3 regions of the Peribacillus sp. ACCC06369 genome follow, and region 1 is predicted to be linked to each of the others. Evidence: riboswitches for the same ligand, from Rfam matches in the RefSeq annotation. Region 1 holds a riboswitch; each other region holds the start of a gene.
The links. Region 1 has a riboswitch for S-adenosylmethionine ahead of QUF78_RS15550 (bifunctional homocysteine S-methyltransferase/methylenetetrahydrofolate reductase). Riboswitches for the same ligand answer to the same signal wherever they lie in the genome.
Positions count from the first base shown of each region.

Region 1 (3,235 bases):
ACGGCTGTGTTATTGATAGATCAATTAACGACTACTTTCGATCCGACAAAATATAACGATGACTATCGAACCGCTTTACTTGATTTGATTGAATCGAAGAAAACGGGACAAACGACGATTACAGCCAAAACAAAAGAGCCAGTTTCCAACAATGTAACCGATTTAATGGAGGCTTTACAGGCATCCATTGACCGAACGAAACATGATGAACCGGAAAAGAAAAAGACTACCCGAAAGAAAGCGGCACCGAAAAAAAAGAAACAAGCATAAACAGGAAGCTGAGCGGAAGACGTGTGATGTCGCTCGGCTTTCTGCTTGTTTTAGCAAGGGGGTTTGCCTTCTAATAAGGTAATGAAAGTGACTTAACAGGGAGAGGATTACATATGGAAGGAAGTACAAATAGGTAAGTGGATCACGATGTAAGGAACTGAATGGAATTAAAAGAAATGATGGATGGAAATGAAGGCAAAAAAATTCGCTCCCTAAAGAGCGACAATGAGGAATTCAATCGTGAAAATCAACATATAGGCGAACGGTTGTAGTTTTCGACTATATATTGTGTTCATATTCTACCATATTTAATTCTGAAATAGCAACAAAATTACTGAAACTAACCTATGAATTTTTCTGGAAATCAATGATATTTCGCCAACTTGGTGCTTTTGCCCTTCTAATCTGCTATATTCCCATAAAAACTACAGAACAAAATGGATTTTTAGTATAATTTATACATATAGGATGATATAAATTAAATAAGAATGGAAGATGTAAAATGGAAAATGGAAAAATCGAATCCCTTCATGCCGGAAAGCCCAAACAGGAAAATTTTTCGAATATCGATATCTTTTCAGCGATGGATAAACAAGCAGTGGATGACGTGATAGTAACTAAATCAGGCATAATGGGTGATGGGGTAGGTAATGTAAAGTTCCATGGAGGTCCTGATCGGGCTTTGTGTTTTTACCCCTTTGAGCATTACTCATTATGGAATGAAAGATTCGCTAAAAAGCTAGATATCCCTGCATTCGGTGAAAATTTAACTGTAGCGGGGATGAGGGAAGAAACAACGTATATCGGTGATATTTATCAAATAGGCGAAGTGATTGTTCAAATTAATCAGGGGAGGATCCCTTGCTCGACCATTTCTCACTTCAATCAAGAACCTAAGTTTTTGGAATTCGTGCTGAAAACGAGTTACACTGGTTATTTTGCAAAAGTCATTCAGGAAGGAACGATAAAGAAACAAAACGAAATCGTGCTAATAGATCGTTTGCAAGAAAAAATTTCGGTTCATTATGCAACAGAGGTGATCCTGCATAACCGAGATGGGCTGGAAGGCTCAAACGCGTTACTTACACTAGACTCGTTAGCGGAAGACTGGAAACAAAGGATAGTGAAGAGAGTTCAAGCTGCAAAAGAGTGATTGAATTTTGCAAAAGTGAAAAAAATGACGATCAGGTATTGAAATTGACAGATTATTAATGTAAATTAAATATAATCAAATTTTGAAATCTTGTGAAAATTATATAATTGGATCTTATCGAGAGAGGTGGAGGGACTGGCCCGAAGAAACCTCAGCAACCAGCTTAGGCAAAGGTGCTAAATCCAGCAAGCAGAGCTTGATAGATGAGGAGAATGTTTCAAAAGACCTTCTTCTTTGAGAAGGTTTTTTTTCTTTTCTCTCATACTCATATAAAACGACAAAAACAGGATTGTTTTTGAGAGAGGGTGTAATTATGAATTTTCGTAAAGAATTGAAAGAAAGAATGCTGGTTGGAGAAGGGGCAATGGGGACCTTACTGTACTCTTATGGCATCGATCAATGTTATGAGGAATTAAACTGCACGAACCCAGATCAAATAGAGTCCATTCACCGTGCCTATTTGCAAGCTGGTGCAGATATCCTTCAATCTAATACATATGGGGCCAATTTCAATAAATTGAAACGGCATGGACTTGAAGATGAAGTAAGCAGAATCAATCGCCAGGGAGTCATCCTTGCTAAAAAAGCGGCAAAAGGAAAGGCATATGTCTTCGGTACCATAGGGGCACAGCGGAGTATCAGGAAATCGGATTTAAGTATGGAAGAGATAAAGCGAGGTTTTCGTGAACAGCTATACAGTCTGTTGATGGAAAACCCGGATGGGATTCTCTTGGAAACATTTTATGACCTGGAAGAGCTGGAAACCGTTTTGCAAATCGTTAAAAATGAAACTGGACTGCCGATCATCGCAAATGTTTCGATGCATGAACTGGGAAATCTTCAAAATGGAATCCATTTAAATGAAGCCTTTCAAAAACTCGAGCAATTGGGTGCCGATGTTGTTGGGGTGAATTGCCGACTCGGTCCACATCATATGATTCGGGCCTTGGAAGAGGTGAGTTTGCCAAAGCAAGCGTCGATTGCCATTTACCCAAATGCCAGCCTTCCCGATTATGTGGATGGAAGGCTTGTCTATAAAGCTGTGCCGGAATATTTCGGCTCAAGTGCCCTAGACCTTCGTGAGCAAGGTGCCGGGATCATAGGAGGGTGCTGTGGAACGACTCCCCTGCATATTCAAGCTGTAAAGAATGCGATTGGAAGTTTGGCTCCAGTAAAAGAGAAATATACGAAAGCCCGTGAAATAGAAATAATTGAAGTGAACGATAGAGAATTGGAACTCCCTCTGTACGAAAAGGCCAAAACAGAAAGGACGATTCTTGTTGAACTTGATCCTCCGAAAAAGTTGGGAATAGAGAGTTTCATGACTGGTGCCGAGGTTTTGAAAAAAGCAGGGGTCGATTCCATTACCTTGGCGGATAATTCACTTGCTTCACCAAGGATATCGAATGATGCACTGGCTAACTTGCTGAAGAACCAATTGAATGTAAAGCCGATGGTGCATATAACATGCCGGGATCGAAATTTAATTGGCCTGCAGTCACATTTAATGGGCCTGCAGACGGTTGGGCTGGACGAATTATTGATCATCACCGGAGATCCCTCTAAAATTGGGGACTTCCCGGGAGCCACTTCGGTTTATGATTTATCGTCGTTTGACCTAATAAGCATGGTCAAACAATTTAATGAAGGTCTATCCTATTCCGGTCAGAGTTTGGGCCAGCGGGCTAATTTTAAAATTGCCGCCGCTTTTAATCCCAATGTAAAATATTTGGATAAAGCCGTACAGAGAATGGAAAAGAAGATTGCCTGCGGTGCCCAATCCTTTTTGACACAGCCAATTTATTCAGTTGA
Region 1 covers NZ_JAUCEN010000002.1:3,042,470-3,045,704, reverse strand. Annotated here, with positions in the region: gene ku (non-homologous end joining protein Ku) at 1-270, shown strand, start outside; gene QUF78_RS15555 (MOSC domain-containing protein) at 773-1,423, shown strand; SAM riboswitch class I at 1,535-1,633, shown strand; gene QUF78_RS15550 (bifunctional homocysteine S-methyltransferase/methylenetetrahydrofolate reductase) at 1,737-3,235, shown strand, end outside.

Region 2 (3,235 bases), 1.9 Mb from region 1:
GTTATGGCTTGTCAATGCATGGAACTTATTATCCGATGTGACGAAAGGATGTCCTGTATCCGCTGCAATTTGTTTTGCTGAAAGTCCCGGGAATTCTTTTTTTGTATTGATTCCTGTTCCTACAGCCGTTCCGCCTAGAGCCAGGTTCAATAATTTTTGGCTGCTTTCCTCAATCATCGCTAAATCTTTATCAAGCATCGCTTTCCAGCCAGAAATTTCTTGTCCTAATGTCAGTGGTGTTGCATCTTGAAGATGCGTCCGGCCAATCTTCACGACATCCCAAAACTCTTTTTCTTTTGAATCGAATGTATCACGAAGTTCTTTGATGGCAGGAACCAACTTTTCAGCGACCTCCATAAAGGCTGCAATATGCATGGCGGTCGGGAAAGTATCATTGGAGCTTTGTGCCTTGTTTACATCATCATTCGGGTGAAGTGTTTCCGATTCACCATTTTCTTTTAACCATTCATTCCCTTTGTTAGCGACCACTTCATTCACGTTCATATTACTTTGCGTCCCGCTTCCCGTTTGCCAAACTACAAGCGGGAAATGTTCATCAAGCGTACCTTCAAGGATTTCGCCGCAAATCTTAACGATGGCATTCTTTTTAACTTCCGAAAGATCACCGAGATCATAGTTCACCTTTGCCGCAGCTTGTTTAACGTATGCAAATGCACGAACCAATTCAATCGGCATTTTTTCATTACCAATTTTGAAATTGTTACGGCTTCTCTCGGTCTGTGCTCCCCAATATTTATCGGCAGGAACTTTCACTTCACCCATCGTATCTCGTTCGATTCTGTAATCCATGTGTTCTCCTCCTATGTTTGCACTATTCATCGAAGACCTTAAGTATATGAAATGAATAATGTCGTATTATTCTCTCTCCTTACATTGTACAAACTTTATTATTTTAAAGCAAAAATATCCGGCCAAGCCTCCCCTTTTTCTGAAAAATTCAATTAATTCAACAGGATCATTCAGGATTATCCTTGACCACATGAAAATTCCGGATATTCTTTTTTAGACACGTAAAGTGTTGACACCGCTAGGCTCCAATAGACCTAGTCATGAACATCGAAGCAAAATCCATCAAACTTGTTCTTGACAGTATTTTGTATTTATAGTAAATTCAAAAGAAATTGAATAATCTAAACTCTTATCGAGAGAGGTATAGGGAATGGCCCGATGACACCTCAGCAACCTTCATTTGTTTCAAACCAATGAAAAGGTGCTAATTCCACAAGTTTGTGAACTTGGAAGATAAGAAGAATGACTCGTCCCTACTTAATCAAAGTCTTCTTCTTAAAGAAGACTTTTTTTATTTTATATAACTCAAAGGAGCAGTGAAAACTATGTACAAAACTGAAACATATCTTGCTCAATTAGGAAATCGCAGCGAAACGGCGACAGGAACAGTCAATCCGCCGGTATACTTTTCAACTGCTTTTCGCCACGAAGGAATCGGTCAATCGACTGGATTCGATTACACAAGGACAGGTAATCCTACACGCCAACTATTGGAACGATCCATCGCCGATCTGGAAAAAGGCGACCAAGGATATGCCTGCAGTTCAGGAATGGCAGCCATTTCTACTATACTGGCCTTATTTAAATCAGGTGATGCATGGATTGTCAGCGAAGATCTTTATGGGGGTACATATCGTCTGTTAGAACAAGGTTTTAAGAAATGGGGGTTGCAGTGTGACTATGTGAACACTTGTTGTTTGGAGGATATCGAAAAAGCCATCACTCCTCACACGAAAGCCATCTTCATTGAAACTCCCACTAACCCTCTTATGCAGCAAACGGATATTAGCGCCGTTGCCGCATTGGCCAAACGATTTGATTTATTGTTAATCGTTGATAATACTTTTTACACGCCTCTTATTCAACAACCCATCCTGCTTGGAGCGGATATTGTGATTCACAGTGCTACCAAGTATCTCGGTGGTCATAATGATGTGCTCGCCGGACTGATCGTGGCCAGCGGCGCGGAATTATGTGATGCACTTGCCTTCCATCATAATGGTACTGGTGCTGTCTTGAGCCCCTTTGATTCTTGGCTGTTGATGCGCGGAATGAAAACCCTGGCATTGCGGATGGAGCGTCATGAAAAGAATGCAAAGGTACTTGTAGATTACTTGTCGGAACATGATTGTGTTACGGACGTATTGTATCCCGGTAGGGGCGGCATGATTTCCTTCCGCATCATTGAAGAAGCGGCGGTCAACCCATTTTTACAATCACTCTCATTAATTTCGTTTGCAGAAAGCCTTGGAGGGGTCGAAAGCTTCATCACCTATCCTGCTACACAAACACATGCCGATATACCGCTTGAAGTCAGAACGGCCAATGGGGTTTGTAATCGCCTGCTTCGCTTCTCTGTCGGCATTGAGGACAGCGACGATTTGATTCAGGATTTACAGCAAGCATTCGCACACGTAAAAAGGGAGGCACTACGATGACCGATCATGATTTTAGCTTTGAAACCAAATTACTCCATAATCAACATAAATTCGATTCGGCAACAGGCGGTGTGAGCGTCCCCATTCAGCACGCTTCCACTTTCCATCAATCCGATATCGATCAATTCGGTAAATATGATTACAGCAGAAGCGGGAACCCAACTCGCGAAGCGCTGGAAGATATCATTGCCGAACTTGAGGAAGGTACACACGGTTTTGCCTTTTCATCAGGTATGGCAGCCATTTCAACAGCTTTCCTACTGTTGTCTGCCGGAGACCATATCGTCATTTCCGAAGATGTGTATGGCGGAACGTTCAGGATGGTCACAAGTGTTTTGACACGTTTCAATATTGAGCATACTTTCGTTGACATGACGGACCTTGAAAGCGTCAAAGCGGCCATTAAGCCAAATACGAGTGCCATATACATCGAAACGCCTTCAAATCCATTACTTAAAGTGACCGATATTAAAGCCGTATGTGATATCGCAAAAACAGCCGGGGCCTTAAGTTTTGTTGATAATACATTCTTGACGCCAGCATTACAGAAACCACTGAATCTGGGCGCTGATGTTGTCCTTCATAGCGCGACGAAGTTTTTATCCGGACATAGTGATGTGGTAGCTGGACTTGCTGTAGTGAAAGATCCTGAATTGGCAGTAAGACTCGGTTCCCTCCAAAACTCCTTTGGAGCGGTTCTTGGTGTCCAGGACGCCTGGCTAGTAATGAGAGGTCTGAAGACCTTGTCCGTTAGAATGGAGCACTCC
Region 2 covers NZ_JAUCEN010000002.1:1,139,670-1,142,904, reverse strand. Annotated here, with positions in the region: gene fumC (class II fumarate hydratase) at 1-810, opposite strand, end outside; SAM riboswitch class I at 1,157-1,270, shown strand; gene QUF78_RS06370 (methionine biosynthesis PLP-dependent protein) at 1,356-2,468, shown strand; gene metC (cystathionine beta-lyase) at 2,465-3,235, shown strand, end outside.
Region 2: linked by a shared signal. The riboswitch ahead of QUF78_RS06370 (methionine biosynthesis PLP-dependent protein) and the one ahead of QUF78_RS15550 (bifunctional homocysteine S-methyltransferase/methylenetetrahydrofolate reductase) in region 1 are both predicted to bind S-adenosylmethionine.

Region 3 (3,235 bases), 230 kb from region 1:
TTTCGATATTATTTCGGGAAACACAATTCGATCAAGATATTTCAAAGCAATATGTTGATCAAATTTTCAAGCCGAATGCCAAGCATATTGAAATACAGAAGAGAATAGATAGCGGAGAGATCCAATATATTTCTGATATTATCCTTTTTAATGTGGGGATCATTTCTTTCACATTGGCATTATCTACACATTATGAGATTCATCAACAGAAAAAGGAACCATATTTTACTTCTGAACGAATTAAGAGCATTGCACAACTTTTGGTATATGGTATTCATGGAAAACAAAATCATACATAATGAAACGGTCATATTAAAAGGCTTGTGCATCAAGCCGCAAATATGACCGTGTTTTTTTGAATGGTAAGCATTCATTACTTGTGAAATTAATAAACCGGAGTGTAAGATTTGACTTATATTTTTCAGACTATTACGATAAATGCATGCTGCAACAAATTCATTACGAGGATTTTTATTCTAAAACCATGTAATATGGGAGGGGATTTATATGAGCGATATCGTAATTTTATCAGGAAGTCCAGCGATTCCATCAAGAACGGACATTTCACTAAAACATATTCAATCATTAGTCGAAAACCAAGGATTTACCACAGCTTATTACTCAATTACGGATTTCTCAGCAGATGATTTATTCCAAGGGAAATATAATAGCGAAGATATCTTAAAGCTTTCGGAGAAAATACAAGCAGCCAGAGGAATCATCATTGGTTCACCGGTATATAAGGCTTCTTATACAGGGGTATTAAAAGCCTTGATTGATTTGCTGCCAGAAGGAGCTTTTAAGCGGAAGCCAGTGCTGCCCATTATGATTGGCGGAAGTAACAGGCATTTATTGGCGATTGATTATGCGCTTAAACCATTAATTTCAATATTAAAAGGCGAGCCGTTGCAGGGCATATATTTTGTGGATAAGGAAATAGATAAACAGAATTCAGAAAACCCGATCAATGACTTGAATTTAGTTGATCGCGTCCAGAGTCAGGTTCAAGAATTTATAGAAGCGATTCAGTTAAGAAATTAATAAGTAATCGACTTCAACAAAAGGAATTGAATTCAAGTAATTACTTTTTCAATGAATGACAGGCATCAATAATAGCTTAATAATGAAAATAGACTCATTTTTTTGGAGACTTTATCTAAAAAGACGAGTCTATTTTCATATTTAAATGAACATAAAATCATGAATGGAATAGTGTGTATAAAAATAACAGTTCCTCCATAATATTAAACCAAGTTATTTTATAAGAAAACTCCATTGACAAGGATTAAATATATGTTAATATTTAAAATAATAAAACTTATCCAGAGCGACGGAGGGAATTGGCCCTTTGAAGTCCAGCAACCTGCATGATGGATGCAAGGTGCTACCTCCAACAAAATGTTGATCATTTTGGAAGATAAGGTAAAGAATATTTACCTTGAAATCTTTCCATCATGGAAAGATTTTTATTTTTCGGAAAATTCTTTGGAAAACCATAACAATTTAAAGTTGTTTGGAATTATATAAATTTAATAAATTCATTTAATCAGCGGTGAAATAATATATTCGCGGATTTTCTTAAAGGAGGAACAGGTTTGGATAAAGAGAATCAGCTTGAAGAAATATTTGAACGACTTCAAGAAATGCTTAATTCAATGAAGTATGGATCGATTACACTTATTGTCCAAGATGGTAAAATCATTCAAATGGAAAGAAATGAAAAACTAAGAATTAAATAAGGTATCTGCTGACTAGAAAAACTAGAGGCGGGTTTAACTGATATAAAGAGAGTATTGGTTAGATTCGTCTCTTTTTCCTAGGGTCAGTTAAACTGGGGAAGATTATAACGGGCATTGATCAAAAGTAACTCTAACCAGCGACATACAGCAAGTTCTTAGAGGGGGCTACAAGGTTGGCTGCATTAATAAACTATGAAAATTTCAACACCGGGGATTTACCTGTATTTCCTGAAGATAGTGAGACAAAAGGTGCTTTGGAAGTACTGCAATGGGCGAATGACCATTATGGAAACAAACTGATATATGCGTGTAGTTTCGGTATAGAAGGCATCGTGCTTACGGATTTATTGGCGAAGGTCAATCCCTCGGCAAAAATAGTTTTCCTTGATACAGATGTTCATTTTGAGGAAACTTACCAATTGATCGATCAAGTGAAAAAGCGATATCCAAATCTTTCAATCGAAATGAAGAAACCAGCATTGACGCTTGAAGAACAGGCGGCGGAACATGGGGATGAATTATGGCTTAGCGATTCCAATAAGTGCTGTAACATCCGTAAAATCACTCCGCTTACAGATGTGCTTTCAACGGCAACAGCCTGGCTTTCGGGACTACGGAGGGAGCAATCTGAAACAAGGGCTCTGACAGAGTATATCAATAAGGATAATAAGTTCAAGTCAGTAAAAATATGTCCACTCATACATTGGACATGGAAAGATGTTTGGCGTTATGCCCACAAAAATGGACTTCCATATAATATCCTGCATGATAATGGATATCCAAGCATTGGTTGTAAAACATGTACGGCACCTGCCTTCAATGCAGATGATTTACGCTCAGGCCGTTGGCAAGGAGCCCAAAAAACGGAATGCGGATTGCATTTATCTTAAATAAATAGAAATTATAGGCTTAAATCAATAGAAACCATAGGGGGAAATTAGCATGACAATCAGTTTACCGCACGGAGGAACACTAATCGATCTTTGGGAACCAAAATATGATTTTAGTAAAATAACAAATTCAATTGAAATTGACGAAATAGCTTTAAGTGATCTTGAATTGATAGGCACTGGTGCCTACAGCCCGATCAAAGGTTTCTTTACTAAAAGTGACTATGAGACAGTTGTCAAGGATATGAGGCTTAGCAGCGGCCATGTATGGAGCATCCCGATTACGCTGCCTTTGAACGTTGAAGTTGCAGAAACTCTTACTATAGGTGAAGAGGTAAAGCTGACTCATGAAGGTGAAACATACGGAGTTCTCTCCGTTTCCGATATTTTCACTCCCGATAAACAATTGGAAGCGACATTAGTATATCAAACGGATGATGAGAAGCATCCTGGTGTGAAAAATTTATATAACCGCGGGGATGTATATGTCGGCGGAGAAATAAAGTTAGTCAAGAGAATAGAGCGTCCGCTATTTCAAGCAAATTATCTGGACCCAGTTGAGACAAGGAAAGCTTTTGCTGAAAAAGGCTGGGAAACGGTTGTCGG
Region 3 covers NZ_JAUCEN010000002.1:2,811,865-2,815,099, reverse strand. Annotated here, with positions in the region: gene QUF78_RS14500 (TetR/AcrR family transcriptional regulator) at 1-299, shown strand, start outside; gene ssuE (NADPH-dependent FMN reductase) at 508-1,041, shown strand; SAM riboswitch class I at 1,316-1,424, shown strand; gene QUF78_RS14490 (YezD family protein) at 1,596-1,739, shown strand; gene QUF78_RS14485 (phosphoadenylyl-sulfate reductase) at 1,925-2,629, shown strand; gene sat (sulfate adenylyltransferase) at 2,682-3,235, shown strand, end outside.
Region 3: linked by a shared signal. The riboswitch ahead of QUF78_RS14490 (YezD family protein) and the one ahead of QUF78_RS15550 (bifunctional homocysteine S-methyltransferase/methylenetetrahydrofolate reductase) in region 1 are both predicted to bind S-adenosylmethionine.